Regions from separate parts of the Pseudomonas sp. Cab53 genome, predicted to be linked through region 4. Evidence: predicted binding sites of a transcription regulator. Region 4 holds the regulator's gene; each other region holds the start of a gene.
What was found. Region 4 encodes FliA, which starts transcription of late flagellar genes. Its sites were predicted from a motif close to CTAAAGTTTNNNNNNNNNNNGCCGNTAA; they were not measured.
Positions count from the first base shown of each region.

Region 1: KI241_RS12035 (methyl-accepting chemotaxis protein) is a predicted target of FliA. The motif match lies at 2,742-2,769, and genes of this name have one in related genera.
Region 2: KI241_RS01365 (methyl-accepting chemotaxis protein) is a predicted target of FliA. The motif match lies at 4,941-4,968, and genes of this name have one in related genera.
Region 3: KI241_RS10445 (methyl-accepting chemotaxis protein) is a predicted target of FliA. The motif match lies at 3,625-3,652, and genes of this name have one in related genera.

Region 1 covers NZ_AP021902.1:2,746,545-2,754,336, forward strand. Annotated here, with positions in the region: gene KI241_RS12025 (carbon starvation CstA family protein) at 1-315, shown strand, start outside; gene KI241_RS12030 (YbdD/YjiX family protein) at 332-529, shown strand; gene KI241_RS12035 (methyl-accepting chemotaxis protein) at 907-2,703, opposite strand; gene KI241_RS12040 (TonB-dependent siderophore receptor) at 2,975-5,101, shown strand; gene KI241_RS12045 (acyltransferase) at 5,171-6,169, opposite strand; gene KI241_RS12050 (LLM class flavin-dependent oxidoreductase) at 6,659-7,702, opposite strand.
Region 2 covers NZ_AP021902.1:320,156-327,947, reverse strand. Annotated here, with positions in the region: gene KI241_RS01390 (amidohydrolase family protein) at 2-1,402, shown strand; gene KI241_RS01385 (DMT family transporter) at 1,414-1,887, shown strand; gene KI241_RS01380 (SMP-30/gluconolactonase/LRE family protein) at 2,030-2,443, shown strand; gene KI241_RS01375 (ADP-ribosylglycohydrolase family protein) at 2,566-3,513, opposite strand; gene KI241_RS01370 (alpha/beta hydrolase) at 3,588-4,463, opposite strand; gene KI241_RS01365 (methyl-accepting chemotaxis protein) at 5,056-6,663, shown strand; gene KI241_RS01360 (LysR family transcriptional regulator) at 6,987-7,792, shown strand, end outside.
Region 3 covers NZ_AP021902.1:2,354,758-2,362,549, reverse strand. Annotated here, with positions in the region: gene KI241_RS10465 (4-oxalomesaconate tautomerase) at 1-148, opposite strand, end outside; gene KI241_RS10460 (LysR family transcriptional regulator) at 316-1,206, shown strand; gene KI241_RS10455 (HAD family hydrolase) at 1,222-1,887, opposite strand; gene KI241_RS10450 (MATE family efflux transporter) at 1,955-3,304, opposite strand; gene KI241_RS10445 (methyl-accepting chemotaxis protein) at 3,701-4,918, shown strand; gene KI241_RS10440 (response regulator) at 4,930-5,298, shown strand; gene KI241_RS10435 (STAS domain-containing protein) at 5,314-5,598, shown strand; gene KI241_RS10430 (chemotaxis protein CheA) at 5,638-7,734, shown strand; gene KI241_RS10425 (methyl-accepting chemotaxis protein) at 7,768-7,792, shown strand, end outside.
Region 4 covers NZ_AP021902.1:1,721,674-1,729,465, reverse strand. Annotated here, with positions in the region: gene KI241_RS07535 (chemotaxis protein CheA) at 1-1,354, opposite strand, end outside; gene KI241_RS07530 (protein phosphatase CheZ) at 1,378-2,163, opposite strand; gene KI241_RS07525 (chemotaxis response regulator CheY) at 2,183-2,554, opposite strand; gene fliA (RNA polymerase sigma factor FliA) at 2,715-3,458, opposite strand; gene fleN (flagellar synthesis regulator FleN) at 3,455-4,285, opposite strand; gene flhF (flagellar biosynthesis protein FlhF) at 4,400-5,749, opposite strand; gene flhA (flagellar biosynthesis protein FlhA) at 5,761-7,792, opposite strand, start outside.

The DNA.
Region 1 (7,792 bases), 1.0 Mb from region 4:
ACCTGGCTGCTGATCTGCACCACCACCGCGGGCCTGATCAAGCTGTTCGACGCCAACCCGGCGATCGGCTTCCTGGCCCTGGCGCGCAAATACAACGAGGCGCTGGCCGCCGGGCAAGTCCTGGCCCCGGCCAAGAGCATCGAGCAGATGCAGCACGTGGTGTTCAATGCCTACACCAACGCGACGTTGACGGCACTGTTCCTGTTCGTGGTCTTCAGCATCCTGTTCTACGCGCTCAAGGTCGGCATCGCCGCCTGGGGCACGAAGGAACGCACGGACAAGGAAGCGCCTTTCCAACCGCTGCCGGACGCCTGAAACGAGGATTGCAACGATGTTCAATGACTTGAGTCGCCTGGGTAAATACCTCGGTCAGGCCGCCCGCCTGATGGTCGGCATGCCCGACTACGACAACTACGTCGAGCACATGCAGACCCAGCATCCGGACAAGCCGCTGATGGACTACGAGACGTTCTTCCGCGAACGCCAGGAAGCCCGTTACGGCGGCAAGGCCGGGCCCAAGTGCTGCTGACCCGGCAGCCCTGAGGTACCCCCTGTGGGAGCGGGCTTGCTCGCGAATGCAGTGGGTCAGTCGATGAAGAGGTTGGCTGACCCACCGCTTTCGCGGGCAAGCCCGTTCCCACAGAGTTATTTGGTGGGGCACAAGATGTGTGTCCGTCACAGATTCCCTGTGTGGGAGCGGGCTTGCTCGCGAATGCAGTGGGTCAGTCGATGAGAGGTTGACTGAGCCACCGCCTTCGCGGGCAAGCCCGCTCCCACAGTGTTTTTTGGTGGACTCAAGAGGTGGGTGCGCCACAGATCTCTTGTGTGGGAGCGGGCTTGCCCGCGAAGACGGCCGCTCAGCGATGAAGTGGCTGCGGCCTTACTCCTGTCGCAGGGCGATCACTCTCACTCCGCCAACAACACCGCTGCATCGAACCCTACCCGCAGGTTGCCCCAATGGCGGCCGCCGAAGAAGAAGGGGACGTCGATCTCGGTCATGATTTCACCGGTATCGCGCAGGTAGGTCTGGAGCAGGAAACGCTGGACGTTGCCCGCCGCGCGCAGGCCGATCGGGTCGTTGAAGATGCGCTTGTTGCGGCACACGGGCAGGTCCACGGCACGGTCACCGGTGGGGGGCTTGGAGACCCAGCTGTTGTTCACCGGGCAATACCCCTTGGTGTCGACGATGAAGGACACCTTGCCCCCCGGCGTGCTACGGGTGAGCTTGTCGCATTCCTCCTGGCAGACCTGGGCGAAGCGCTCGGTGTAGCAGGTCATGTATTGCTTGGGATCGGTGCCGGGGACCAATTGGTAACTCTGGTCGAACAGGTTCAGGCCCTCGCGATGCAGCGCCTCCAGGCGTACCTGGAGCGTATCGCGGCATTCGCTGGCGCGGGTGATGGCGGCGTCCAGCTTGCCGTGGCCCAGCACGAACCGGCCCAGCAGCGCCTGGACCTTTTCGGCAACGCCGGACAGGTCGCGGGTGGCCGTCGCCGACTGCTGCATGCGCTGGTCGATCGACTGGCTGTCGGCATGGATCTGGGTCACCCGGTCGTTGATGCCGGTGTTGCTGTCGGCGAACTGCTGGATATGCTCGGCAATGTCAGCCAGCTTGCCATTGGTGGATTCGAAGTCGCCGATCATGCTTTCGAAGTGGCCGGAGGCCCGTTCCACCACCTTCTGGGTTTCCCGGGCGCTGTGGCTGATCTGGGTGGTCTGCTCGTGGGTGGAGCTGACTTCCTCCAGCATCGCGTCGATGTTGCGCGAGATGTCGTCGGTGGCCCGGCTGACATTCTGTGCCAAGGTGCGCACTTCATCGGCCACCACCGCAAAGCCCCGACCACTTTCGCCGGCCCGGGCGGCTTCGATGGCGGCGTTGAGGGCCAGCAGGTTGGTCTGGGCCGAGATCTGCTGGATCAACCCGACGATGGACTTGATGCTCGAAGAGCGTTGGTTCAACGCGCTCACCAACGTGGCGAACTCGCCGAGGCTGGCCGAGATCTCACTGATGTTGCCGGTCACTTCCAGCAGCTCGGCGTAGGAGTCACGGGCCATGCTCAGGTTCTGCGCGGTGGTGCTGGAAATGCCCTGGGTCTGGCGCGACACCTCTTCGATGCGGCCCACGGCGGTGTTGCTCTGGTCCATCACTTCCTTGGCGAACCGGGCCTGGTGAGTGGCGCTGTCGCTGGAGTCGCTGATGTTCTTCAACGAGCGCGCCGATTCCACGGCAATGTGCACGGTCAGCGCCTGGACGTTGCTGATGATCTCCCGCTGCTTGGCCAGGAAACGGTTGCAGGTGCCGGCCAGCACGCGGATCTCGTCGTGGGTCACCAGGGGCAGGTCCTTGGAGAGGTCGCCTTCACCGTTGGCGATTTCCTCCAGGGCCTTGGTCATGGCGGTGACGGGGCGCACGATCAGGTGACGAAAGTACCAGACCATGAAACTGATCATGCCCAGGGTCAGGACGGCGCCGAAGAGCAGGGCATGGCTGAGGCTGTCGAGCCGGCCTTCAATCTGCCCCAGCAACGCCGGGTCCAGTTGAGCATTGCGCAATTGCAGCAGGATGTCGGCACGGGCGCTCAAGGCCACCCAGTACAGCAGCGCACTGACCATCACCAGCAGGAAAAGGCTCGACAATTTTTTCGTGAGCGTATCGAAAAACTGCATCTCGATAGACTCGTACAAGGCCTTTAACGTCTGCATGCCGCTGCTCCTGGGCAAAAAAATCTCTCAATGGAATACATTCGACCGCAAGGGCCAAAGCTTTAGCGGATTAGGGCGTTTTGATATCACGGCAAGCCCGTCCGTCAAACCACTGTGGGAGCGAGCCTGCTCGCGAAGACGTTCACTCACCCGTGTTCCAGGGTTTCAAGCCCGGGCTTTCCCACGCAAACTGACTCCTATTTGTATTTACTGGGAATGATTCTCAAAGTATAGTCGCTCTCATTAACATTCCTCCCGTGAGTGCAGCGCTTTGAATCGTTCCACCCCTTCCGCGAAACGCAACGTCTTCATCCATTGTGTACTACCCGCCGTATCCTGCTGCTTCATCGCCACCCCACTGTGGGCGCAGGACGCGCTCGAACTGCCGGCCACGGCCATCCAGGGCAGTCGTATCCTCCAGGACGAAGGCTACACGGCGTCGCAAGCCAGCACGGCCAGCAAGAGCGACGTACCGATCAAGGAAGAAGCGCAGTCGATCAACGTGGTGACCCAGCAGACGCTGGACGATTACCAGGTGCGTTCGCTGGGCGATGCGATGAAGTTCGTCAGCGGCGTCAGCCAGGGCAATACCCTGGGCGGCTCGCGGGACTCGCTGGTCAAGCGCGGTTTCGGCACCAACGACGACGGCTCGATCCTGCGCGACGGCGTGCGTTCGAACCTGGGGCACAACTTCAGCGCCACCACCGAACGGGTCGAAGTGCTCAAGGGCCCGGCCTCGATGTTGTACGGTGCGTTGGAGCCCGGTGGGCTGATCAATGTCATCAGCAAGCAACCCGAGTACACCCAGAGCACCACCCTGAGCGGCTCTGCCTACAGCGAAGGCGGCGGCACCATGGGCCTGGACACCACCGGGCCCGTGGGCGATACCGGGTTGGCGTATCGGCTGATTGCCGAGCGTGGTCATGAAGATTACTGGCGCAACTACGGTGTGAATGAAAGCACGCTGGTCGCGCCCTCCCTGGCCTGGACCGGTGAACGGGCTTCGTTGAACCTGAGCTATGAGTACAACGAATATTCCAACCCGTTTGACCGTGGGACGATGTTTCGCAACGGGCACCCGGTCGACATCGACTACGACAAGCGCCTCGACGAGCGCTGGGCCAAGAGCGTGGGGATTCGCGAAACGGCGACGGCCCGTTTCGAGTATGAACTGAGCGAGGCGTGGAAGACTCGCGTGACCTACGGTTGGAACAATGATCGATACAGTCTTTCGATTGCGCAGCCCAACTCACTGACGGGCAATACGTTGCGCCGGGCAGCAAACGGTGCCCACTACGACGATGAAACCCGTTACGCGAGCTGGGATTTCATCGGCAACCAGGAACTGTTCGGTCAGGCGCATGACTTGCTGGTCGGTGTCGATAACCAGGTCTCCAACCAGTTTCGCGGCAAGACCTATCGCAATGCGGTCCGCGCCGGTTTCGACATCACCGCTCCGGTCTATGGCAATTTGCCGGAGCCTAGCCTGGTCAGCGCCGCCCAGAGCGATCTGAGCAACGAGCTGACCTCCAGTTCCGTGTACTTGAAGGACAACTGGCACCTCGATGACCGCTGGATCCTGGTCCTGGGGGGACGCTACCAGCACTACGACCAGTACGGTGACCAAGGGCGCGGCAGTAGCTACAAAGTGAACCGCGACGACAACGGCGATGCCTTCGTACCGTTCCTGGGCCTGGTCTACAAAGCCACCGACGCGTTGTCGCTGTACGGTAACTACAGCCGCTCGTTCAAGCCGAATGACACCGTGGACGACGCCGGCAACACCTTCGATCCGGAGGAGGGCCGCAGCTACGAAGTGGGGGCCAAGTACGATCCGTTGCCTGGCTTGAACATCAACCTGGCGCTGTTCGACATCGTCAAGAAGAACGTCGTGACGTCTTCCACGGTCAATGGGGTGACCCTGGCGGAAGCCGCCGGTAAAGTCGGTTCCCAAGGCCTGGAGCTGGACATTACCGGACGCCTGTCCGAGCGCTGGGACCTGATCGGCACCTACGCCTATACCCACACGGAAATCCTCGATGACCCGGACGACGAAGGCCATCGCCTGGCCGACGCACCGAAACACACCGCCAGCCTGTACCTGACCCATCACCTGAACGTTCCCGCCGAGTTCGGTGCCTGGCACGCCGGTGGCGGTGCTCGCTACGTGGGTGAGCGTGCGGCCAACAATGCCAACGACTTCTGGCTGAGCAGCTACACCGTGGCCGATGCCTTCGTGCGTTGGGAGGCGCCGGTGCTGGGTTACAAAACCTCGCTGCAACTGAACGTCGACAACCTGTTCGACAAGCAGTACTACCCGTCTTCCACGGGCAGCCAGTTGCAAGTGAATGTCGGTGAGCCGCGCACCGCACGCTTGAGCGCCAGCGTGACGTTCTGATCTTCGGTTAAAGCCCCCTCCGTGGCCAGGGCGCCGGCTCCCTCGCCGCGGTGATAACCGTTGTAGTGGCTACGTCACCGAGCTGCCAGTCGGCGCTGGCACGGTTTCACGCCGCACGCCGGTCCGCAAGGCATGGCGCAGCCTCAGTGCCGGCCGCTCGACCCAGTAATACGACACGCCGCTCAAGGCGAACGACAGCACCAGCACCGCCGTGACAATCAGCTCGCTGTATGCCACCGGCCAGAACGCGCGCAGTACATACATCACCACAAAGTGATTGAGAAACACCCCATAGCTGATGTTTCCCAACAGTTCATCCAACCGGTGGTACCTCAAGCGGCTCAGCAGGAACACGGCGGGCAGGCCCACGGCAATGCCGAGGGTGACTTCGGCGTTGAACGGGCGCCGGGCAATGACGCCCAGGACAATGGCCGCGAACAGCAAGGTGGCGATGATCGTGGTGATGGCCGCGATCCACAGCCCCTTTGCCCGAGCGCGGTACAAATAGCTGCCGCACAGGAAAATGAACAGCACTCCAGGCAGCAGGCGATAGCCATAGAGGTCGGTGTTGATGTAGCCCAGCGCTGCTACCAGGAAGACCGTGACCGATACCGCGAAGGCAATCCCCCGGCTCTTGTAGAGGATCAGGAAGGGGATCAGCAGGTAGAAGCACATTTCCAGCCCGAGGGACCAGGCTGGCGGCAGGATCTCGGGCACGGTGATGCCGAACATGTAGAAACCCAGCGGCAGGATCGGCAGGCTGGTGGCTATGTTTTCCAGGGTCAGGGCCTCTGCCTGGGGCGTTCCGGGCAAAAGGAAGTGGATCACCAGGCAGGACAGGACGAAGTACAGCAGGAACTGCGGGTACAACCTCAGCACTCGATCCAGGTAGAACAGGCCGACGTGCCTGGCTGTGCCGTAATTGCGCTCGATCAGCGAAGTCATCACGAAGCCGCTGATGATCAGGAAAGACACGACGGCAACGACGCCAGGGTTGAACCCCATGAACGTCACGCCCATGTGCGAAATGGCCACGAGCAAGGCCAGCAGCAGACGATAAACCCCCACGCGCATCATCCTTAATCAGAGTTGATCCGTTGTGGCAGACGTTATTGGGGTTTTCCGGCGCTGAACAGCGGCGCGACCGGCGACGGCAGTGGAGTGGGGAAGATTGTCACATTTGGCATCATCTGTTCGCCGCGGCGTGTGCTTCGCCAGCGGGCTTGCTCCCACGTGCCCAACGGGGACACGTGTGGGAGCGGGCTTGCCCGCGAAAGCGGTGTGTCTGTTATGCAGATGTTGGATGTGCCGCCGTCTTCGCGGGCAAGCCCGCTCCCACAGGTCTTGCTGGTTTTATGCAATGGCTGCGTATACCCCAAATCCCGTGTGGGAGCGGGCTTGCTCGCGAAAGCGGTATGTCTGCTATGAAGATATTGAATGTGCCGCCATCTTCACGGGCAAGCCCGCTCCCACAGGGTCAGGTGGTGCATGCAAAGGCTGCGTACACCCAAATCCCGTGTGGGAGCTTGCTCGCCAACGCTGGCGGCTCATTGGGACTCAGCGAAACGCTGGCACTACGTGCTTGATGAACAGCTCCAGGGATTTTTTCTTCTCGGCGTGAGGCAAGCTGTTGTCGCACCAGAAGCTGAACTCATCGACCCCCAGTTCCTGGTAGTACTTGATGCGCGGAATGATTTCTTCCGGCGTGCCGATCATGGCGGTCTTGTGCAGGCTCTCCAGTTCGAACTCCGGGCGACCGGCGAACTTTTCTTCGGGGCTGGGCGCCAGGAAGCCGTTGACCGGGGTTTGCTTGTTGCCGAACCAGGCGTCGAAGGTGCGGTAGAACTTGGCGATCGCCTGGGCGCCGACTTTCCAGCCCTCGGGGTTGTCCGCCGCGTGAACGTGGGTGTGACGCAGCACCATCAGTTGCGGGCGCGGAACGTCGGGGTTGTTGTCCAGGGCCGCCTGGAACTTGTTCTTCAGGTCCAGGACTTCTTCGTCGCCCTTCATCAGCGGCGTGACCATGACGTTGCAGCCATTGGCGACCGCGAAGTTGTGAGAGTCCGGGTCGCGGGCGGCGATCCACATCGGTGGGTGCGGCTTGCGGATCGGCTTGGGCACGCTGGTGGAGGTCGGGAATTTCCAGATCTCGCCGTCATGGGCATAGTCGCCTTGCCACAGGGCGCGGACCACCGGAACCATTTCCCGCAGGGCCTGGCCACCGGACGAAGCCGGCATGCCGCCGGCCATGCGGTCGAACTCGACCTGGTAGGCGCCCCGCGCCAGGCCGACTTCCATCCGGCCATTGCTGATCACGTCCAGCAATGCGCATTCACCGGCTACCCGCAATGGGTGCCAGAACGGTGCGATGATGGTGCCGGCGCCCAGGTGAATGGTGGTGGTCTTGCCGGCGAGGTAAGCCAGCAGCGGCATCGGGCTGGGCGAGATGGTGTATTCCATGGCGTGGTGTTCGCCGATCCACACGGTACTGAAGCCGCCGGCTTCGGCCAGCAGGGTCAGTTCGGTCAGGTCTTCGAACAACTGGCGGTGGCTGACGCTTTCGTCCCAACGTTCCATGTGTATGAACAGCGAGAATTTCATGACGCTTACCTCGGATCTTTTTGTTGGCGGCCTGTCGTTTGCGGGCCTGTTGCCTGGGACGAGCGCGGGGCTCCCGGGTGTTCTCGCAAG
Region 2 (7,792 bases), 1.4 Mb from region 4:
AATGTCTGAATACAACCGCAGCATCCTGCATGCCCCGGCCGATTCGGCCGCCCGCACACTTATCCGCGGGGCCACTGTACTTAGCATGGACGGCGACATCGGAAATCTGGCACGCGGCGATATCCTTATCGAAGGCAGCACCATCTCGGCCATTGGTGAAAACCTTGAGGCCGGCGACGCTGTAGTGATTGACGCATCCGGGATGATTGCCATGCCCGGCATGGTCGACACGCACCGCCACTCCTGGGAGGGGCAACTACGGAGAATCAATCCGAACGCCGAAACCTTGGAGGATTACTGCAACGCGACCCACTTCTCGTTCGCCAAATACTATCGCCCAGCGGACATGTATATCGGCAACCTCCTGAGCGCGTTGGGCTGCATCGATGCCGGTATCACGACCCTGGTGGACAACTCGCATAACAGCCGCACCGGTGAGCACTCCGATGCAGCTATCGAAGCGCTGCTCGATGCAGGCATACGTGCCGTACACGCCTCGGGGGCGCCGGTTGCTGGTGAGTGGGACAAAGCCCACTGGCCGGGCAATCTGAAGCGCCTGCAGGAAAAATACATCAAGAACGGCGATAACCCGCTGCTCTCACTGGCGATGATGGCGCAGTTGGAACCTGAGCTGTGGGCTGAGGCCCGACGCCTAGGGCTTCCTATCATCACTGAGTTTTTTGGCGGAGACATGGCGGCAGAGTTGGAAGGATTGCATCACGAGGGGCTGCTCCGCTCCGACAACATCTTTAACCACTGTACCGCGCTGCCGGACTCAGGCTGGAAAATTCTTCGCGAGGCTGGCGTGCGGGTAAACGTATGCCCGCGTTCAGATGCCCACTACGGCATTGAGGATGGAATGTTCGCCATGCAGTCGGCCCAGCGCCACGGAATCAGCCCGGGGCTGAGTGTCGATAACGAAACCTCCTACAGCGGCGACATGTTCATGGAGATGCGGGTGGCGTTCTACCTGCAGCGCGTCATGGGCATGCACCAGCAGCGCTGCTGCGGCGAAGGCCATCGTCCGATGGTCACCCTGCCTGCCCATGGCCTGCTCAAAGCCGCGACTGTCGACGGTGCCACCTGCGCCGGCTTGCAGGACAAAGTCGGCAGCCTAGTTCCCGGCAAACAGGCGGATCTGATCCTTATCAACGCGCAGGACATCAACCTTTACCCGTCAGGCAACGCCTTCGGCACCGTGGTACATGCGGCCGAACGCAGTAATGTCGATACGGTCATGATTGGCGGGCGCATCGTCAAGCGGGGTGGCAAGTTACTGGGCGTAGACAGCGAGCTACTGCGTGCGGCAATCGACGAGTCCCGTGAGCATTTGTTTTCTGCAGCAGGCTACCAGCCGGACATCTTTGCCGAGACATTCCTGCCGCTTGAGTTAGCCAAGTAAGGAGGCTCGAGATGAACGTAACCTACTACCTGCTGGCCATTGCAGCAGGTCTTGGCATCACCCTGCAGACCACGCTGAATGGTCAGCTCGCTAAAGGTGTGGGGGGCGACTCCGTAGCGGCGGCGCTTTTCTCTTTCACTGCTGGCGCGGTCTGCCTGGGCATCTTTTCATTGATGCGTGGTGGGATAGCGGCCTCACTCGCGGCAATCCCTACCCAGCCCTTGTGGAGCCTGCTGGGCGGTCTGCTAGGTGCCGGTGCGTTGCTCAGCTATGTGGTGCTTGCGCCCAAAATCGGTCTGTCGGCACTGCTTGGCCTCGCTATCGCTGGGCAGATCATTTCGTCATTGGTTATCGATCACTTCGGATTGATGGGGGCATTGGAAAAGCCGGTGTCTCTCGTCAAGTTGGCTGGGGCAATAGTGATGCTCGCAGGCCTGGCCATTGCCCTGTTCGGTGATTGGTGGTCAGCGCCTTTATCCAACTGACTGCTTTGTTTACACCCATCCTGTTTCGTAGGACACCAACATGTTTAAAGCCCTAACCGACACCACCAGTCTTCTTGGCGAGTGCCCCGTATGGTGTGAAAGAACCGAGCGCCTGTTCTGAACAGATATTCCCGGCTGCGAGTTGCGTGCCCTGGCCCCGGCAAGCGGTGAAGTGCAGCGCTGGTCGTTGCCCGAGTCTCTAGGCTCATTTGCCCTCACGGCAGACGAAGACGTGCTGCTGATGGGATTGGTCGATGGCAAGGGAGCTCCAGACGGTTCTTGCATTGATGCGCAGGGTTTTCTCTGGAATGCGGAATGGGGCGGCAGCAGAGTGGTGCGCTACGCGCCTGACGGCAAAGTTGACCGCGTAATAGAGTCCCCCTGCGTACAAACCACTTGCCCGGTGTTTGCAGGCCCTCGTTATGAAACGCTTTACAGCACTAGCGCAAGGATAGGGCTGGTCAAGCCAACAGATTCGGATGGCACGCTGATGAAAGCCGAAGCTATTGTCGCTGTGGGACTTCCTGAAGAGCGATTTTCGGGGCGTCTGAACTGAATAGCAGGTTCTAGTCTGGCACATCGTTCTGAAGCGGGAGCAAGCTCCCTCGCCACGGAGCCGAGATTTTCAGCATTCGACTGCTCGTCGTTGGTGGCAATATCCACTTTTCGTACTGAAGCTCACTCGTTACGACTGTCCGGGCTTTCCGTGATTCGGGACCGGGCTGACTTGAACAGCGCGATGGCGATGTCTTCAATGTCCGAAACCTGATGCAACTTTTCAAGCCATCGAGATGGAATACCCTGTTTCGAATAGAACGCACCGGCTATCTGACCAACGATTGCAGCGGTGGTGTCGGCATCGTCACCCAGGTTGGCGGCTTGCAGCACTGCTGCCTCAAAGGAGTCAGTGGACCAGAAGCACCAAAGTGCGGCCTCGAGCGAGGCAATGCAGTACCCGGTTCCTCTGATCTGGTCACGGTGCTTGTGCTTGAAGCTGCCAGAAGCGAGTTCTTTGATTGCCGGTTCGCAATACTGTGTCGGAGAAAGAGCAAGCACGTCGTCTTTCTTATGACCTGCCAATGCCTTGGAAACCACCTCTGCCAACAACTGACACGACTCGATTGCCTCGGGGGCGCCATGGGTTGTGCGGGAACTTTGCTTGGTGGCCCATGCCATCGAACTCTGGTCCGGAAAGTAGAAAAGGATGACCGGCGCCAGGCGCATGATCGAACCGTTCCCGGCCGTTTCCGGATCAATGGAACCGGCGAACGGCTCCCCAGTTTCTTGAAAGGTCATTAGCGCCTGTCTCACTGTCGTCCCGATATCGAAGCATTGCCCCGTCGCACTCCAGTAACCCCAATGCCACCAATTGAGATACCGCGTCATCTGGTCTCTGGCATCGAAGCCGTTCTTCGAGAGCAGGCTCTCAGCTAGACAAAGTGCCATCGAGGTGTCATCTGTCCATTGGCCGGGGGCCAAAGCGAAAGGTCCGCCGCCGACCATATCGGTGATGGGGCTCAAGGTGTCGCGGTCGCTAAATTCCAGGGTGGTGCCGACAGCATCGCCACAAGCCAGGCCTAGTAGGCATCCGATATAACGGTCCAGCAGATTGTTCTCTGGGGTCAATGGCTGCCTCCGAAGCATTTCCAGTATTCAGGTGCGTGCAGTATACGGCGGAGGTCGGTCTCCCCTCTGCCTCCTCACGTCTGTAAAAAATCCAAAATAGCCTGGCTAGTCGCTTCCATCTTCTCCTCAAGCACCCAATGCCCGGTGTTTTGCAAGATCAAGGAGTGGGGGCGTGAAGTGATGTGCTGCACCTGCTCGGACAATGTCTTGCCCCTTGAATGGTCTCCGCCAATGGTGAGCACCGGGAGAGTCAGTTTATTTGCAGCGAAGGCCTGGTTGTCATTGGCGTCCTGCTCTATCCAGGCTGAGTAGAGCTTGAACGCCGCGTCCATGCGGCCGGAGCGAGAGTAGTCGTTCACCAGGGCTTCACGTACTTCTGTCGGCACTTTATGGTTGCCTGGGTAGACGAACTCATCGAAAAACATATCCAAGTAGATTTTTTCTTTGTCTTTAATCATTTTTGCAGCGGTGGCGCCATAGAAGCGGAAATGCCACTTGCTCGAAACTCCGGTTAAGGGGTTGCCGTTATAAGGGATCTCCCAGCCTGGAATGCCAGGGATGAATCCGTCCATCAAAATCATGTGTTTGGTTTCGGAGGGGTAAAGCGCACCGTAGGCGTAGGCGATGATCAATCCCATGTCATGGCCGACAATATCAACCCGATTCAAATTCAAATATCTAAGCAGCTCGCGCAAATCCAGCGCCATGTTCTTTTTGTCATAGCCCGCGGCGGCAATATCTGTTTCTCCAGCGCCCCGATAGTCAGGAACGACCGGGGTGTACCCCGCACGCAGTAGCCGTCCCATCAAGGGCTCCCAACTCCTCCAGCTCCCCGGAAAGCCATGTACCAGGAGCACCGGCTTCGCACCGTTGCCGCCGATCAGGTAGTGCATGCGAATGCCGTTCACGTTCGCGTATTCGCTTCTGAACACTTCACCATCGATGACCATGTTGCACCCCTCCATGAATAGGGTCAGGCGTTTCAGCTAGCGTGGGCGTATCTGCGACAGTCTCGCCACTGTCAGGGCTGACAGGGGCGACGAGCGGATATCGGCAAACGCTGTCGTGGCCTGAAAGGCAAAGAAGCGTCAGTTGCTCCGACGGCCCGAGGACCGTCGGAGACTGAGATCATCGACGAGGTATGAAGTAGGAGACGTTACCGATCGTCATCAACCAGACATGGGTCTTACTGTCGGCAGGGGTATCGTTTCCAAACAAGAACATGGTGTACATAATCACTCCAGCCAGGGGGATAGGCCTCATACCGGAATGGGTAGAAGTTGGTCTGGCTAAGAGTATTTACAGCCGTGTGCAAAAAGTTGGAGTTAATTCCTTAACTTCAGGCAGATTATGTTCACTCTCGATGGCGGCTTCGGACCGATTGGGGCCTCGCCTGACCAAGCGCGCTCTCCCCAATGCAGCGTCCTCTCATCTAATCATTCCTCCCGCCGATAGCCTTTAATAACAGCCTCGTCTGGCCCTAGGCCCCGCTGGCGCTCGACTACACTTGCCCAGAAATCCCCGCTCCAGGAGCAGTTAGCGATGAAGATCCGCACCAAGGTCATAGGTTCGGGGTTGGTCAGTCTCTCTTTTGCGTTGTTGCTCGGCGGTATCGGTTTGTGGGGACATCACTCCATGACCGAGTCCCTGGCGGAGAACGAGACCAGTATTTCCGCCATGCGCAAGCACATGGAGGCGGACATGATGCATGACGCCATTCGTGCCGATGTGCTGGCCGCGTTGCTGGTGGCGCCGGGGGATGCGCAGGGGGCCAAGGAGGTCCTGGAAGGGTTTGACGAGCATTCGCAGCGGATGCGCAAGGTGATTGCCGAGAACGCCGAGGCGAACTTGCCCGCGGATATCGCCAAGGCGATCGTCGAGTTGAAACCCCAAGTCGATACCTACATCGATAAGGCCAAGCAGATCATCGGCAAGGTGCTGGGCGGTGCCCAGGATGTGCAAGCGTTGCGGACGGAGTTCAACGCCGCGTTTTCGGTGCTGGAGGAGCGCAACGAGGCCGTCAGCGAGCTGATCGAGAACCAGGCCCAGAACGCGCGTGAGCGTCAGGATGACAGTATTCAGTCTTCGGGCTACTGGCTGATCATGACCTTGCTGGCCACCTGCGTGGCGCTGGCGCTGCTTTCGTGGAACCTGCTGAAGGCGGTGCTGACGCCGCTGAACAAGATCATTCTCAACACCCAGGCGATTTCCCAAGGGGACTTGCAGCGCTCCATGGGCGCGCAAAGCAAGGATGAGCTCGGCCAGTTGCAAGGGGTGATTGAGCAGATGCAGATCAACCTGCGGCAGATGATCGCCACCATCCGCAACCAGAGCGACGAGCTGCACGGCACGTCACGGACCTTGGGCGATACGGCGCGGCAGATCGTCTCCAGCGCCGACCAACAGGCCCTGAGCGCCACCAGCATGGCCGCGAGCATGGAGCAGATGATGGCCAACATCAGCCAGATTCACCAGCATGCCGACAGCGCGCGGACGATTTCGGCGCAGTCCGAACAACTGGCGAGCAGTGGCGGGCAGGTGATCCTGGGTGTGGTGGAAGGCATGAGCCGGATCGCCGAGGTGGTGAACCAATCTTCCAGCAAGATCACCGCGCTGGATGCTTCATCCGAAGACATTCACTCCATCATCCAGGTGATCAAGAGCATTGCCGAGCAGACCAACCTGCTGGCGCTCAACGCCGCCATCGAAGCCGCCCGGGCCGGCGAGGCCGGGCGCGGTTTTGCGGTGGTGGCCGACGAAGTGCGTAACCTGGCGGCGCGCACCACCCAATCCACCCAGGAAATCACGGCGATGATCGAGCGCATCCAGTCCAGCGCCCGGGATGCCGTGGCGAACATGCAGGCGTGCGTGAGCCGCGTGGACGAGGGCGTGAACCTGGCGCAACAGGCCGGGGTGTCCATCAGCGAGATCCGCACCGGCGCCCGGCATGCCGCCGAGGTGGTGGAAGAGATTTCCCAGACCATCGCCGAGCAATCCAAAGCCAGCGACGAGATGGCCCAGCGGGTGGAGTCGATTGCCGAGCAGTCCCGGGAAAACACCCGTTCGATCCACAACCTGACGCAAACGGCGGATCAGTTGAACAACGCCGCGGGGTCGATGCAGTCTTCGGTGCAGCAGTTCAAGATCTGAGCATTCGCGGCCATCGCTGCATTTCATCCGGTTTCCCAGGGTTGGACATCGGAGCAATCAACCCGCTCATTGGGAGCGCGACGAAACAAGCGCAGGACGTTTCGTCGCGCCAAGGGCACACCACCGTATTTATTGGCCTCGCCCACCATCATCCGGGCAAAAAACCCAAATCCTGCGTAAGCTTCTATCCATTGCCTGGCACAGGCTTGCCCTGCAAAACCGCGACAACCGTGGCAAGGTAGACGGTGATCGCCGCAGGCACTGCCTGTCCCGGGCCGAGTGCACAACAATAGCGAGCCCACTTAAGCAGAGGGCATTACCTCATGGATAGCAGAACCCTACGCAACCTCATGCGCATCGTGCAGACCGGCTCGTTGTCGGCAGCGGCCGAACATTCGTGCCTCACGGTGCAGGCCCTGGCGGCGCAGTTGAACAAGGTCGAGGAGCAATTTGGCTTCCGCTTGTTCCGGCGCTCGAACAAGGGCCTGACGTTGACCAGCCAAGGCTCGGAACTGACCCCCTTCATGGATCAGGTACTGGTGGCCACGCGCCAGCTGGAGGAAAAGGTCGCGGCACTGAAAAAACCCCGGCAACGCACGCTGAAAGTGGCGCTGAACACCACCCTGCCGGCGGAATTCAACCGGCGGATGATCGACCGCTTGATCGCCGTGTTCCCCCAGTACCAACTGGAATTCAGCTACGCGGAGTCGATGGAGAACCTGAGCAAGCTCAAGAACGAGGATTTTGACCTGGCGATCCTGATCGGCGCGCAACAGAGCAGCTTCTCGACCATCGCCATGCCGGACGTGCAGGTGCGGGTGGTCGGCGCCCATTGTGGCGACGAAGACGACTCCCTTGGCTTGCTCGGCGACAAGTTTCAGGTGCGTCCGGCCGAAGAATGCCCCTATTCCCACAGTTTCCTGCGCTTTCTCGACGCGGGACTGGGCGAATACGGGACGAGCCAGCGCATGGTCTACTCCTGCAGTGAAACACTGACCCTGTCGTTGATCACCCAGTTGGATGGGCTGGGGCTGGTGTCCCGGGAAGCGGCGCTGCGCAATGGCCTGGCGATTTTCCCGGACTTCGAGGATTTCCTCGAGGTGCGCCTGGCGGTGAACAATCCCGAGTT
Region 3 (7,792 bases), 630 kb from region 4:
TACCGTCGATCTCCAGCTCGTGGCCGGAGCCCATCAGATTGAGCAGCAGCTCGTCACGTTCTTCGATCGCCACGGGCAGATCCCAGGCAAGGAACACCGGGCCCTTGGAGGTACCACCGCGCATCAGCACACAGGGAATTCGTTGCATAACACAGACTCTTGTTGATCAATCGGAGCAATTGATGTCTTGATTGCAAGAGTCGCAGCCTTTAAAAATTGTTTCCAATGCAAATATCAGCGCCATTATTTCATTTCATGCATGACTACTGGCGATTCTCCCACGCGCGAACAAGTTCTTTTCAGCGGGACAAAACGATGCAATATGAACTCAACGACATTCGTTCTTTCGTAAAAATCGCCGAACTGGGAAGCTTTCATGAAGCCGCCGATGCGTTGCACCTGTCCCAGCCGGCGTTAAGCCGCCGGATGAAAAAACTCGAGGAAGGATTGGGCACCGCCCTGCTCGACCGCACCACAAGACGGGTCAGCCTCACCAGCGTGGGCCGGGACTTTTTGCCCAAGGCCCGGCGCTTGCTGGATGATTTCGACGACTCGATCCTCAACATCCGCGAACTCGCCGAGCGGCAGAGTGGCCGGGTTACCCTCGCCTGCATCCCGACCGCGGCCTTCTACTTCCTGCCCTCGGTCATCCGTCTCTACAACGAACGCTATCCGCAGATCCGCATCCGCCTGCTGGATCTCAGCGCCAACGAAGGGCTGGAGGCGGTCCTGCGGGGCGAAGCCGATTTCGGCATCAACATGATGAGCGGCCAGCACCCCGACATAGAGTTCGTGCCATTGGTCAACGAGCCCTTTGTCCTGGCGTGCCGCCGCGATCATGAATTGGCCAAGCGCAGCGCGGTGACCTGGTCGGAACTGAGTCATTACCGCCTTATCGGTGTCGGTCGCCTCAGCGGCAACCGGATGCTGCTGGACCACGCGCTATCGGGCTTGAGCTGGCGCCCGCAGTGGTTCTATGAGGTCCAGCACCTGTCGACATCGCTGGGCCTGGTGGAGGCCGGGCTCGGCGTCTCGGCCATGCCGAGCCTGGCGATGCCGGCCGAGGATCACCCCACGCTGGTCAGTGTCCCGCTGATCGAACCGGTGGTGAACCGGTCGCTGGGGCTGGTGTATCGACGGGGAGCATCGCTGTCACCGGCGGCGGAAAAATTCGTCTCGATCCTGCTCGAACAATGGGAACGATGATCCTGCCTCTGTGGGTTATGGGGTGGTGCTCAGGCGCATCGATCCGTTGTCCTCCAGGAGAACGCCCAGCCCGCGATAGTCGCGGATCTGCCCGTGGACAGTGTCCATCGGGTGCGTATGGGTCGCCGTCACCACCATCACGTTCGCTCCCGCCGCCTCGCCCGCGCGAATGCCGGCCTCGGCGTCCTCGAACACCAGGCACTCCCCTGGCTTCACCTGGAGCCGTTCTGCGGCCAGTCGGTAGCAGGTGGGGTCGGGCTTGCCATCGCTTACGTCTTCGGCGGTGACCATCACCGCCGGACGCGGTATCCCGGCCGCTTCCATGCGGCGCAAGGCCAACGCCATGGGCGCCGAAGTGACGATTGCCCATTGCGCCGGCGGCAGGCTTTGCAGGAACGCCAGCGCACCGGGCACGGGCACCACGCCCTCGACGTCCTCGATTTCCTCCCGGGTGATCTGCTCGGCCTCGGCCGCCGCGTCCACGCCCGGCAGGTGCTGGCGGGCGATGGTGTCGACGGCGCGCACCCCATGGATCGTCGGCAGGAACGTGGCCACGTCCACACCGTGACGTTGGGCCCAGCGGGTCCAGATCCGCTCGGCGGCGGCAATAGAATTGAGCAGCGTGCCATCCATGTCGAAAAGGAATGCGCGGTAGGCCGTGGATGAGTGCTGTACAGACATGGGAATCCTTGGGTTATCAAACTGCAAAAAAAAGCGCCGCCCTTGTGGGGGCCTTGGGTTGCCTGGGCTATACCAGCCGCTCGATTCGCTGATGCTGCCAGACCCGCTTGTAGTACACCGTTTGCAGCAACAGCATGCTCAGGTAAGCCACCGGAAATGCCATCCATACGCCTTGCAGGCCGAAGTGTGCGTCCAGCAGGTAAGCCACCGGCACCTCCACCCCGACGATGCAGAAGATCGAGATCGCCACGGGCACCAGCACCGTGCCGCTGGCGCGCATGATGCCGCCGACCACCGCCTGGAAGCCGAACACCAGCAAACTCCAAAGCATGATGTGCAACAGGTGTTCGGCCTGGACCCGCGCCGCCGGATCGGTGATGAACAACCCCAGCAGCCAATGGGACAACAGATACCCCAGCACCACCAGCCCGCCGGTGAGCCAGACGTTGACCAGCAGCCCCGTGCGCAGGATCGGCCCAAGCCGCTCCAGCCGACCGGCGCCGATGGCCTGGGCGCCCAGGATCGTCGCGGTGATGGCGATCGACAGCGCCGGGAACTGCACGTAATTGACGATCTGCGTCACCGCGCCATACGCCGCCGTGGCCTGGGAACCGTGGCGATTGACCAGCGCCAGGATCACCAGCTCCGACACCGAGATCACCACCATCTGCAACCCGGTGGGCAAACCGATGCCCAACACTTTGCCGAGGATCTCGCGGTCCAGGCGCATTGCCGCGAACAACGCGCGATCCGGCGCCAAAGGGTGCTCACGGCGGTTCAGGCGCCAGGCCAGCATGACCATGGCCGAGGCCGTGCCCACCAGGCCCGCCAGGGCCGCACTCTGGATGCCCATCTGTGGCAACCCCAGCCAACCGCGGATCAACGCCGGGGTCAACAGCAGGCCGACGCCAGTGGACACCAGCAACGCCAACAGTGGCGACAGCGTATCGCTCACGCCGCGCAGTAACTGGGTGAACAGCACGAACACCAGCAGGATCGGCAACAGCCACATCATCACCCGGGCATAGGAAACGGCATCGTCCAGCACATCCGCCGGAGTCCCCAACCCCTGTAACGCCTGGCGCGCGAAAACACTGCCAAGCACCGCCGCCACCAGCCCGATGATCGCCCCCAGCAGCAGTGTCGAACCGGCCACCGCCTTGACCGTTCCGGTTTCGCCAGCGCCATAGGCCTGCCCGATCAGCACCCCTGCCCCCGCACCCAGGCCAATCACCAGCGCAATGAAGAAAAACACGATGGGGAACATCCCCGACACCGCCGCCAGGGACTGGGTGCCCAGCATCTGGCCGATGTAGATGCTGTTGAACGTGCCGGACATCGATTGCAGGAAGTTGGACAGGACCATGGGGGCCAGGAACAGCAGGTAGGTTTTCCAGAGGGGCGGGGTTGGCAGCATGGGAACTCATGAGGGCAGGTTCAAAATCCAATGCCAGGTAATTTAGCGCAATCGGCACTTGTGGCGAGGGGATTTATCCCCGTTGGGTTGCGAAGCGACCCTGACAAGCTGAAATCAATACATCTCTCGTACCGAGTCGTCAGGTGTGGGGCCGCTTCGCAGCCCATCGGGGATAAATCCCCTCGCCACAGGGGATCGCGTGCACAAATGGCTTCGTCGGTCCGACTCGACAATTGGGAGACAGCGTCTAGTCTGAGATAGCACAGTGCCACGCGCTGCGTAGGTCATTGCCTACAGCGGTCGGAATCGGACGACTGGTCTTCAAGTCTGACCAGGGGTCGCAGATAACCAGTTATTCGCCAATAACCTGTAGCAACACTGTTCAAGGACCGAACCATGACGTCGTATTCACACGGTCATTCCTTTACCTCTATCCAACCACGCCTGCTCTGGAACCCCGTGCTCGTGGCCGCCGTCGCAAGCATCGGCGTGCTGCTGCTCAATGGCCTGAGCGGGCAGAACATTGCGTTGAGCGCGGTGATCCTGGCCTTGGGTATTGCCGCGGGCGTGTGGGGCGCGCGGACGCAGCGCCGGCAGTTCGACCGTGCATTCGCCGCGGCCACTGCCCAGCATGAACGGCACGCCAGCGAGCAGCGCTCCCACCACTCCAACACGCAACTCAACGAAGTGGTCCTGGGCGCCATGCCGATCTGGGCCAAGCAAGTGGAGAGCTCCCGGCAGCAGACCGAAACCGCGATCGTCTCGCTGACCAGCCGCTTCACCGGTATCTCCTCCCGCCTGGAAGACACCGTGCAAGCCTCGCAGCAAGCCGCCGGCGAACTGGCCGGCAGTGGCAGCGGCGGTGCCGTGCAGGTGCTCGCCCAAAGTGAAAGCGAGCTGGTCCAGCTCATCGACATCTTGAGAACAGCCCAGACCAGCCGCGATGAAACCCTGGCCCAGGTGCGCAACCTGACCGCCTACACTGGCGAGCTGCGGACCATGGCCGCCGACGTCGCGGCGATTGCCGCCCAGACCAACCTGCTGGCCCTCAACGCCGCCATCGAAGCCGCCCGTGCCGGTGAAGCCGGGCGTGGTTTTGCGGTGGTGGCCGACGCCGTGCGCAGCCTGTCGAGCAAGTCCAGCGAGACCGGCCAGCAGATGTCGGCCAAGGTCGACATCATCAACACCGCCATTACCCAACTGGTCCAGGCCGCCTCCAGCGGCGCAGACCAGGACAGTCATTCGGTCAGCGCCTCCGAGCAAAGCATCCAGCGCGTGCTGGAGCGCTTCAAGAGCGTGACCGGGCGCCTGGCCGATTCGGCCGAGCTGCTGCAACAGGAAAGCTTCGGGATCCGCGACGAACTCACCGAAGTGCTGGTCAGCCTGCAATTCCAGGATCGGGTCAGCCAGATCCTCAGCCACGTGCGCGACAACATCGAAGACCTGCATGTGCACTTGCAGCAGGCCAGCCAGTCGCCCGACCAAGCCGTCGCCATCGATGCCCGCCAATGGCTGGCGCGCATGGAAACCACTTATGCCACCGACGAGCAACGCCGCAACCACCACGGCGACTCGAGCGTGCAGCAAGCTTCACAGGAAATAACCTTCTTCTAGGAGAGCCGTTCATGGCTAAAAGTGTATTGGTTGTCGACGACTCGGCGAGCGTTCGGCAGGTTGTCGGCATCGCGTTGAAAAGTGCCGGCTACGACGTGATCGAGGCCAGCGATGGCAAGGACGCGCTGGGCAAGCTGACCGGTCAGAAAGTCCACCTGATCATCAGCGACGTGAACATGCCGAACATGGACGGCATCACCTTCGTCAAGGAGGTCAAGAAGCTGGCCAGCTACAAGTTCACGCCGATCATCATGCTGACCACCGAGTCCCAGGAATCGAAGAAGCAGGAAGGCCAGGCGGCCGGGGCCAAGGCCTGGGTGGTCAAGCCGTTCCAACCGGCGCAGATGCTGGCGGCGGTGTCCAAACTGATTCTGCCCTGAGGGCCGGAGGCTGCAATGCCGTTGTTGTACGAAACCGTCGATGACACCGCGCAGGTGCAGATCGACGGTGAGCTGACGATCTACACCGCCGCCGACCTGTCCGCACAGTGGCTGCCCCACCTGGGGGCCACGCCGCGCATGGAGGTGGATCTGTCACAGGTCACTGAAATGGACGGCGCCGGTCTGCAACTGCTGCTGATGGTGCTGCGCGAGGCGCCCAAGGCCGGCACCCACCTGACCCTCACCGGTCGCAGCAAAGCCGTCACCGAAACACTCGAGCTGTGCAACCTGCCGGCCTAGGCCCCTGCATTGCGGCCCGACACGACAAAGGATATGAGCGTGAGCATCAATCTCGATCAGGCACAACAGACCTTCATCGTCGAGGCACGGGAACAGTTGCAGGCGATGGAAGAGTCGTTGCTGCAACTGGAAACCAACCCGGGCGACGATGACGCCATCGGCGCGATCTTTCGCGCAGCCCACACCATCAAGGGCTCGGCCGGGCTGTTTGGCCTGGAACCGATCGTCAGCTTCACCCACATCGTCGAAGACGTGCTCGATCGCCTGCGCAATGGCAGCGTCGAGGTGGACACCGGCCTGATCGCCGTGTTGCTCAAGTCCAGCGATCACATGCTGGAGCTGATCAACGTGGTGGCCAACCAGGGCGGGACACTGACGCCCCCAGCGTTGAAACGCGAGATGGAGCTGTGCCAGGTGCTGCAGGAATACCAGGCGCCTCCCTCCACCGACACACCCACGGCAGCCAGCAGCAGCGCCGCGCACGCCCCCGGCGAACTGCGCCTCTGGCACATTTCCCTGCGCTTCGGCCAGGAGGTATTTCGCAATGGCATGGACCCGCTGTCGTTCCTGCGTTATCTGCAAACCCTCGGTGAAGTCGTCGAGATCAGCACCCTGACGGACGCCCTGCCCGCCATCGAAGCCTGGGACGCCGAATCCTGCTACCTGGGCTTCGACATCGAATTCAGCTCGGCGGCCAGCCATCAGGCGATCAACGAAGTCTTCGATTTTGTCCGCGAAGATTGCGTCATCGAAATCATCGCCCTTGAAGATGCCGCGCCTGCGGCGAATACCGGCCTGGTCACGACCCAGCCGGAACAGCCCGAGGAAAACACCGCGCTGGTCACCACCGGCGAGCTGTTGCCGGACCAGCGCAAGACCCCGCGGACGGCCTCCCGGGTCGCCCTCGACAAACAACCGACGACAACCGACAACAAGGCCAAGGACGGCGCCTATGTGCGGGTCAACGCCGACAAGCTGGACGAGTTGATCAACCTGGTGGGCGAACTGGTCATCGCCAGCGCCGGCGCAAGCCTGCTGGCGCGCACCTGCCATAACGCACCGTTGCAGGAATCCACCTCCAGCGTGTCCGCCCTGGTGGAGGAGATCCTCGACGGTGCCCTGCGCCTGCGCATGATCCCCATTGGCGAGACCTTCAACCGCTTCCGCCGGGTGGTGCGCGACGTCAGCCAGGAACTGGGCAAGGACATCGACCTGATCATCAACGGCGCCGAAACCGAGCTGGACAAGACCGTGGTGGAAAAGATCGGCGACCCGCTCATGCACCTGTTGCGCAACGCCATGGACCACGGCATCGAAACCGCCGAGGCGCGGTTGGCGGCCGGCAAGCCGGCCAAGGGGCACTTGCACCTCAACGCCTACCACGACTCGGGCAACATCGTGCTGGAAATCGCCGACGACGGTGCAGGCCTGAACCGCGACCGAATCCTGGAAAAAGCCCAGGAACGCGGGCTGGTGTCCCCCGGCGCCAACCCCACCGACCAGGAGATCTACAACCTGATCTTCGAACCGGGCTTCTCCACCGCCCAGGCCGTTACCAGCCTGTCGGGACGGGGCGTGGGCATGGACGTGGTCAAGCGCAACATCACCCTGCTGCGCGGCACCGTCGACCTGGACAGCCAGCCAGGCCAAGGCACCGTGGTGCGCATCCGCCTGCCGCTGACCCTGGCAATCATCAACGGCTTTCTGGTGGGCATCGACCAGTCCACCTACGTCATCCCGCTGGACATGGTCCAGGAGTGCGTCGAACTGAGCGAGGACGACGGGATCGCCAGCCGCGAGCAGGGTTACCTGGACCTGCGCGGTGAAGTCCTGCCGCTGGTCTACCTGCGCGACCACTTCAACCACGAAGGCCCGGCTTCGCGCCGGCAGAACGTGGTGGTGGTGCGCTACGCCGAACTCAAGGCCGGGCTGGTGGTGGATGACCTGCTGGGTGAATTCCAGACCGTCATCAAGCCCTTGGGCAAGCTGTTCGGCGCCCTGCGCGGCATCAGCGGCTCGACCATCCTGGGCAGCGGCGCCGTGGCGTTGATTCTCGACATTCCCGCGCTGCTGACCCAGATCGCCCAGATAGAAAACCGCTACACCACTCAATTTCAACAAGCCACTGCTCGCTGACGCTTTAGCAATTCCATGGAGAGGTACTTCCCGATGAAATGGTTCTACGATCTTAGAA
Region 4 (7,792 bases):
CCAGGTCGCGAACCAGGCGCGGGAAGCGCCCGAAGACTTTCTTGATCGGCTGCATCCGGGTCTTCATGACCGCGGTCTGCAGGTCGGCCGTGACCACGTCGAGGTTCGACACGGCCTTGGACATGGCTTCGTCCTGGCTGTTGAGGCCCAGGCGCACCAGGCGGTTACGCACCAGCACCAGTTCGCCGACCATGTTCATGATCTCGTCCAGGCGTGCGGTGTCGACCCGAACGGTGGTCTCGGCTTCGCTGGCTGGTTTTTCCGCTGGCGGCGCCGACGCGGCACGAGCCGGTGCTGGCGCGGCCGCAGCGGCTGGCTTGGCCGCGGGCGCAGGTGTCTCGGCCTTTGGCTCCGGCGCCTTGGCAGCCGGTTTCGGCGCGGCCTTGGCCACCGGTGCAGCCGTCGCAGCGCCAGCCCCCGTAGCGGAAGCCGTGCCGACTTCGGTGAATTTGCCTTTGCCGTGCAACTCGTCCAGCAGCGACTCGAATTCGTGGTCGCTGATCAGGTCGCTGCCGGCCGCAGCGGCGGCAGGTTGCGCCGGGCTTGGCGCCGAAGCGATGGCCGAATCCAGGGCGTCGACGGCAAAGGTACCCTTGCCATGCAACTGATCGAGCAAGGCTTCGAATTCGTCGTCGGTGATGTCCGAGTTGTCGCCCGCCGCTTTCGGGGCGGCCGGGGCCGCCGCAGGCGCGACGGCATCGACGGCGAACTGGCCCTTGCCATGCAACTGGTCGAGCAACGACTCGAACTCGGCGTCGGTGATTTCATCGCTGGCAGCGGCATCGCCCGCCGGTGCGGCAGCCGGAGCCGCCGGCGCCTCGGCCTGGGCCTTGGCGGCGCTCAGGGAGTCCAGCAGTTGTTCGAATTCGTTATCGGTGATGTCGCCCGATTCCTCGGCGACGGGTTCCTCGACGGCCGGTTCTTCAATGACCGGCTCGGCCACGGCAGCGGTTTCATCCGCCGACTGAGGCTCGGCCAGGCGCGACAGCGCAGCGAGCAGCTCAGGCGTGGCAGGGGTAATCGGCGAGCGCTCGCGCACTTCGCTGAACATGCTGTTGACCGCATCCAGCGCTTCAAGCACCACGTCCATCAGCTCCGAATCAACGCGACGCTCACCCTTGCGCAGGATGTCGAACACGTTTTCGGCAATGTGACAGCACTCCACCAGCTCGTTGAGCTGGAGGAAGCCGGCGCCTCCTTTTACAGTGTGGAAACCGCGAAAAATTGCGTTGAGCAGATCCGCATCATCCGGCCGGCTTTCCAGCTCGACCAATTGCTCGGACAGTTGCTCAAGAATCTCGCCAGCCTCAACCAGGAAATCCTGAAGGATCTCTTCATCGGCGCCGAAGCTCATTAATGGGGTGCTCCTAAAACAGGCTAAAATCCAAGGCTGGACAGCAAATCGTCCACATCGTCCTGACCGGACACAACGTCTTCTCTTTTATCGGCATGAATTTGCGGACCTTCACCCTGAGAGAGATGTTTTTGTGGATCTTTTTCAGCAAGCATCGCTTCACGGTCGTGTTCGATGCCCGCAAAGCGGTCGACTTGGCTGGCCATCAACACCAGCTTGAGCAAATTGCTTTCCACTTCGGTAACCAGTTGGGTCACGCGCTTGATCACCTGGCCGGTCAGGTCCTGATAGTCCTGGGCCAACAAGATGTCGTTGAGGTTGCTGGCGACGGCGCGGTTTTCGCTGCTGCTGCGCGTCAGGAAACCGTCGACCCGGCGGGCCAACTCGCGAAACTCCTCGGCCCCCACCTCGCGACGCATGAACCGACCCCAGTCGGTGCTCAAGGCCTGGGCTTCCTCGCTCAGGCCATTGACCAGCGGCGTGGCGCTCTCCACCAAATCCATGGTGCGGTTGGCCGCCGCTTCGGTCAGCTTGACCACATACCCCAGGCGCTCGGTGGCGTCGGTGATCTGCGAGACTTCCTCGGCCTGCGGCATGCGCGGGTCGATCTGGAAATTGACAATCGCGCTGTGCAATTCACGCGTGAGCTTGCCCACTTCCAGATACAGACCACGGTCACGGGTCTGGTTGAGCTCATGGATCATTTGAACCGCATCGCCAAAACGGCCTTTTTCGAGGCTTTCGACCAGTTCACGGGCATGTTTTTTCAGGGTCGATTCGAAATCGCCCATTGAAGATTCGTTATCCATAGCTCCCCCCGGGGCGCCGTTAGCCGATGCGTTCGAAGATTTTTTCGATCTTCTCTTTCAACGCCTGGGCCGTGAAGGGTTTGACCACGTAGCCGTTCACACCGGCCTGGGCCGCTTCGATGATCTGCTCGCGCTTGGCTTCGGCGGTGACCATCAGCACGGGAAGGTGCTTGAGTTTTTCATCAGCGCGCACCTGGCGCAGCAGGTCGATGCCGGTCATGCCGGGCATGTTCCAGTCGGTGACCAGAAAATCGAAGTTGCCACTGTGCAACATCGGGAGCGCAGTGGTCCCGTCATCTGCTTCGGCCGTGTTGGTGAACCCAAGGTCACGCAACAGGTTTTTAATGATCCGCCGCATCGTTGAGAAGTCATCAACGATGAGGATTTTCATGTTCTTGTCCAATTCGACCTCCAAGCAGTCTTAAACGCGTCCAGCACCTGAACGCGCCATTTCAATCAATCCGGCACAACGCTCGACAACAGCGCGCAGCACAACGGGTGAGACCGTGCAGTACCTGCCAGCCTCGTTCGCAGCGCCCCCGCACTGCGTATCAGCGCGCTCGCCATTCCCCCAAACGCCCCCGCAAACGGGCTGCGCACTGGCTGTGTAACTGGCTGACCCGCGATTCGCTGACCCCCAGGACCTCACCGATTTCCTTGAGGTTCAGCTCTTCGTCGTAGTACAGCGCCAAGACCAGTCGCTCACGCTCCGGCAAATTGGCAATCGCTTCGGCCAGCGCGCTCTGGAAGCGTTCATCTTCCAGGTCACGCGATGGCTCCATGTGAGCACTCGCGCCATCCTCGTGCAGCCCTTCATGCTCGCCGTCCTGCAACAGGTCGTCGAAACTGAACAGGCGGCTGCCCAAGGTATCGTTCAAAATCCCGTAATAATCATCGAGACTCAACTGGAGTTCGGCCGCAACCTCGTGATCTTTAGCGTCACGCCCGGTTTTAGCTTCAATCGCACGGATCGCATCGCTCACCATGCGGGTGTTGCGGTGCACCGAACGCGGTGCCCAATCGCCCTTGCGGACCTCATCGAGCATCGCGCCGCGGATACGGATACCGGCGTAGGTCTCGAAACTGGCGCCCTTGCTCGCGTCGTATTTGTTCGACACTTCGAGCAGGCCGATCATGCCGGCCTGGATCAGGTCCTCGACCTGGACACTGGCCGGCAGCCGCGCCAGCAAGTGATAGGCGATACGCTTGACCAGGGGCGCGTAACGCTCGATCAACTCGTACTGGGCGTCCCGTGCCGATTTCTTGTAGAGGTGGTTGTAACTGCTGGCTGTCATAGCACGGGCCCTGCTGTTTGTTGCACGAGACGCTCGACGAAAAATTCCAGATGCCCGCGCGGGTTGGCCGGCAGCGGCCAGCTATCGACCTTCTGGGCGATTGCCTTGAACGCCAGCGCACATTTGGAACGTGGAAAAGCTTCATAGACGGCACGTTGCTTCTGGACGGCCTTGCGGACACTTTCGTCGTAGGGCACGGCGCCGACGTATTGTAGGGCGACATCCAGGAAGCGATCCGTGACCTTGGTCAGCTTGGCGAACAGATTGCGTCCCTCCTGCGGGCTCTGCGCCATGTTGGCCAGGACGCGGAAGCGGTTCATGCCGTAGTCGCGGTTCAGCAGCTTGATCAGGGCATAGGCGTCGGTGATGGAAGTCGGTTCATCGCAGACCACCAGCAGCACTTCCTGGGCGGCCCGCACGAAACTGACGACCGAGTCACCGATGCCGGCCGCGGTGTCGATTACCAGCACATCGAGGTTGTCGCCGATGTCGCTGAACGCCTGGATCAGGCCCGCGTGCTGGGCCGGGGTCAGGTGAACCATGCTCTGGGTGCCGGAGGCGGCCGGCACGATGCGAATCCCGCCAGGCCCTTGCAACAGTACGTCGCGCAGTTCACAGCGGCCTTCGATCACGTCCGCCAGCGTGCGCTTTGGGGTTAGCCCCAGCAACACGTCGACGTTCGCCAGGCCCAGGTCGGCGTCCAGCAGCATGACCCGTCGGCCAAGCTCTGCCAGAGCCAGGGACAAGTTCACTGACACGTTAGTCTTCCCGACGCCACCTTTGCCGCCGGTCACCGCGATCACCTGTACGGGATGCATGCTGCCCATGTTCGTTCTTTACCTTGTCTTACTTAGACGGAGGCCACATTACTGGCTGCGCGTTCACACGGAACAATGCATGGCAGACCATCGATGTAGGTACAAAAAATACTCATGATAACCTCAGCCGACCTGTTTGGATGGGCTGTGGTAGATATCAGCGAACATGTCAGCCATGGCTTCTTCGCTGGGTTCTTCCTGCATTTGCACACTCACGGCACGACTGACCAGTTGATGACGGCGCGGCAGATGCAGATCATCCGGGATCCGCGGCCCGTCGGTCAGGTAGGCCACCGGCAGTTCATGACCGATCGCCAGGCTCAACACCTCGCCCAGGCTTGCCGTTTCGTCCAGCTTAGTCAGGATGCAGCCGGCCAGCCCGCAGCGCTTGTAGCTGTGGTATGCGGCGGTTAGAACCTGTTTCTGGCTGGTGGTTGCCAACACGAGATAATTTTTTGACTTGATACCGCGCCCGGCCAGGCTCTCGAGCTGCAGGCGCAGGGCCGGATCGCTGGCTTGCAGGCCGGCGGTATCGATCAGCACGACGCGCTTGCGCAGCAAAGGCTCCAGCGCCTGGGCCAGGGACTGGCCCGGGTCCACGTGGGTCACCGACACATTGAGGATACGGCCCAGGGTCTTGAGTTGCTCCTGGGCTCCGATGCGGAAGCTGTCCATGCTCACCAGCGCAATGCTCTGGGCACCGTACTTGAGTACATAACGGGCGGCGAGCTTGGCCAGGGTGGTGGTCTTGCCCATGCCGGCAGGACCGACCATGGCAATCACCCCGCCCTCTTCCAGTGGCTCGACGTCCGGCGTGGCGATCATACGCGCCAGGTGTGCCAACAGCATGCGCCAAGCCTGGCGAGGCTCTTCGATCCCATTGATCAGTGCCAGCAGGTCGCGGGACAACGGACCGGACAGACCGATGCGTTGCAGGCGACGCCACAGGTTGGCCTGGGCCGGACGGCTGCCTTGCAACTGGTTCCAGGCCAGGGAGCCGAGCTGGACTTCCATCAGTTCGCGCAGGCTGTTGAGTTCAAAGCGCATCGAGTCCAGGGCACGCGGGTCGACCCCACGGGCTGGCGCGGCGGGCGCTGGCGCCGGCCGACGCGGCTCGGCCTGGGTAGGCTCGATCAGCGGTTCAGCGGCAGTCAGCGGCAGGCCGGCGGTCAGTGGCTGACCGGCGAACAATTGACGATTGGTGCCTGGCGCGGCCTCGCCTTCGCTGCTGCGCAGGCTCAGTTCGGCCTGGGCACTGGCGATGCGCGATTGGGTCTTGCGCAGCTCGTCCTCGAGTTCCATGTTCGGAACACGCGGGGCCAGCGCCGACAATTTGTAGTCCAGAGCCGCTGTCAGCTCGACACCGCCGGCGATCCGGCGATTACCGATGATGGCTGCTTCGGCGCCCAGCTCGTCACGAACCAGCTTCATGGCCTGACGCATATCGGCGGCGAAAAAACGCTTCACTTGCATAAACCACTACCTCAGCCGTTGGGCCCTACTGTCGCAACGATGGTCACTTGCTTGTTGTCCGGTATTTCCTGGTAAGCCAGCACATGCAGCCCCGGGACCGCGAGGCGCCCGAACCGCGAGAGCATCGCGCGAATCGGACCGGCCACCAGCAGGATCACCGGTTGCCCTTGCATCTCTTGCCGCTGGGCTGCTTCGATCAACGAACGCTGCAGCTTCTCGGCCATGCTTGGCTCCAGCAGAACACCCTCTTCCGAACCTTGTCCTGCCTTCTGCAAACTATTGAGCAATATCTGTTCCAACCTTGGCTCCAAGGTGATCACAGGCAGCTCGGACTCAGTACCTACAATGCTTTGGACGATTGCGCGGGATACACCGACCCGCACCGCCGCCACCATCGCGGCGGTATCTTGACTCTTGGAAGCGTTATTGGCGATGGCTTCGGCGATGCTGCGAATGTCGCGCACTGGCACTTGCTCGGCCAGGAGCGCCTGCAGGATCTTGAGCAGTTGCGACAGCGAAACCACCCCCGGCACCAACTCTTCGGCCAGCTTCGGCGAGCCCTTGGCCAGCACTTGCAGCAATTGCTGGACTTCTTCGTGACCGATCAGCTCGCTGGAGTGCTTGTACAGAATCTGGTTCAAGTGGGTGGCAACCACGGTGCTGGCGTCCACCACGGTATAGCCGAGAGACTGCGCTTGCGCCCGCTGGCTGATTTCGATCCACACCGCTTCCAGGCCGAAAGCCGGATCTTTGGCGGTGATGCCGTTGAGCGAACCGTAGACCTGTCCCGGATTGATCGCCAGCTCGCGATCCGGGTAGATCTCGGCTTCGGCCAGGATCACCCCCATCAGTGTCAGGCGATAGGCACTCGGCGCCAGGTCGAGGTTGTCACGGATATGCACGGTCGGCATCAGGAAGCCCAAATCCTGGGACAGCTTCTTGCGCACGCCCTTGATCCGCGCCAGCAACTGGCCGCCCTGGTTGCGATCGACCAATGGAATCAGGCGGTAGCCGACTTCCAGGCCGATCATGTCGATCGGGGTCACGTCGTCCCAGCCCAGTTCCTTGGTCTCCAGTGCGCGAGCCGGCGACGGCAGCAGTTCCTGCTGGCGCTTGACCTCTTGCAGGGCCTGGATTTTCTGGGCGTTCTGTTTTTTCCAGAACAGGTAGGCACCACCCGCCGCCAATGCGGCCATGCTCAGGAAGGAGACATGGGGCATGCCCGGCACCAGGCCCATCACCGCCATCAGGCCAGCGGCCACGGCCAGGGCCTTGGGCGAGGCGAACATCTGCCGACCGATCTGCTTGCCCATGTCCTCGGAACCCGATGCACGGGTCACCATGATCGCGGCCGCTGTGGATAACAACAGTGATGGCAATTGCGCCACCAAACCGTCACCGATGGTCAGCAAGGCGTAGACCCGGCCCGCATCGCCAAAGCTCATGCCGTGCTGGAAGATACCGACCGCCATGCCGCCGATCAGGTTGATGAACAGGATCAGCAGGCCGGCGATGGCGTCACCGCGCACGAACTTGCTGGCGCCGTCCATGGAACCGTAGAACTCGGCTTCCTGGGCCACTTCCAGGCGTCGCGTCTTGGCTTGGTTCTGATCGATCAGGCCGGCGTTGAGGTCGGCGTCGATCGCCATTTGCTTGCCGGGCATCGCGTCGAGGGTAAAACGCGCGCTCACCTCGGAAATCCGCCCGGCACCCTTGGTCACCACGACGAAGTTGATGATCATCAAGATGGCGAAAACCACGATACCCACCACGTAGTTACCGCCAATCACCACCTCGCCGAAGGCCTGGATCACCTTACCGGCGGCGGCATGACCGTCCTGGCCGTGGAGCATGACCACCCGGGTGGACGCCACGTTCAGCGCCAGGCGCAGCAACGTCGCCACCAGCAGGATGGTGGGGAACACCGCGAAATCCAGGGGGCGCAGGGCGTAGACGCAGACCAGCAACACCACGATCGACAGGGCGATGTTGAATGTGAAGAACACGTCCAGCAGGAACGGCGGCACGGGCAGCATCATCATG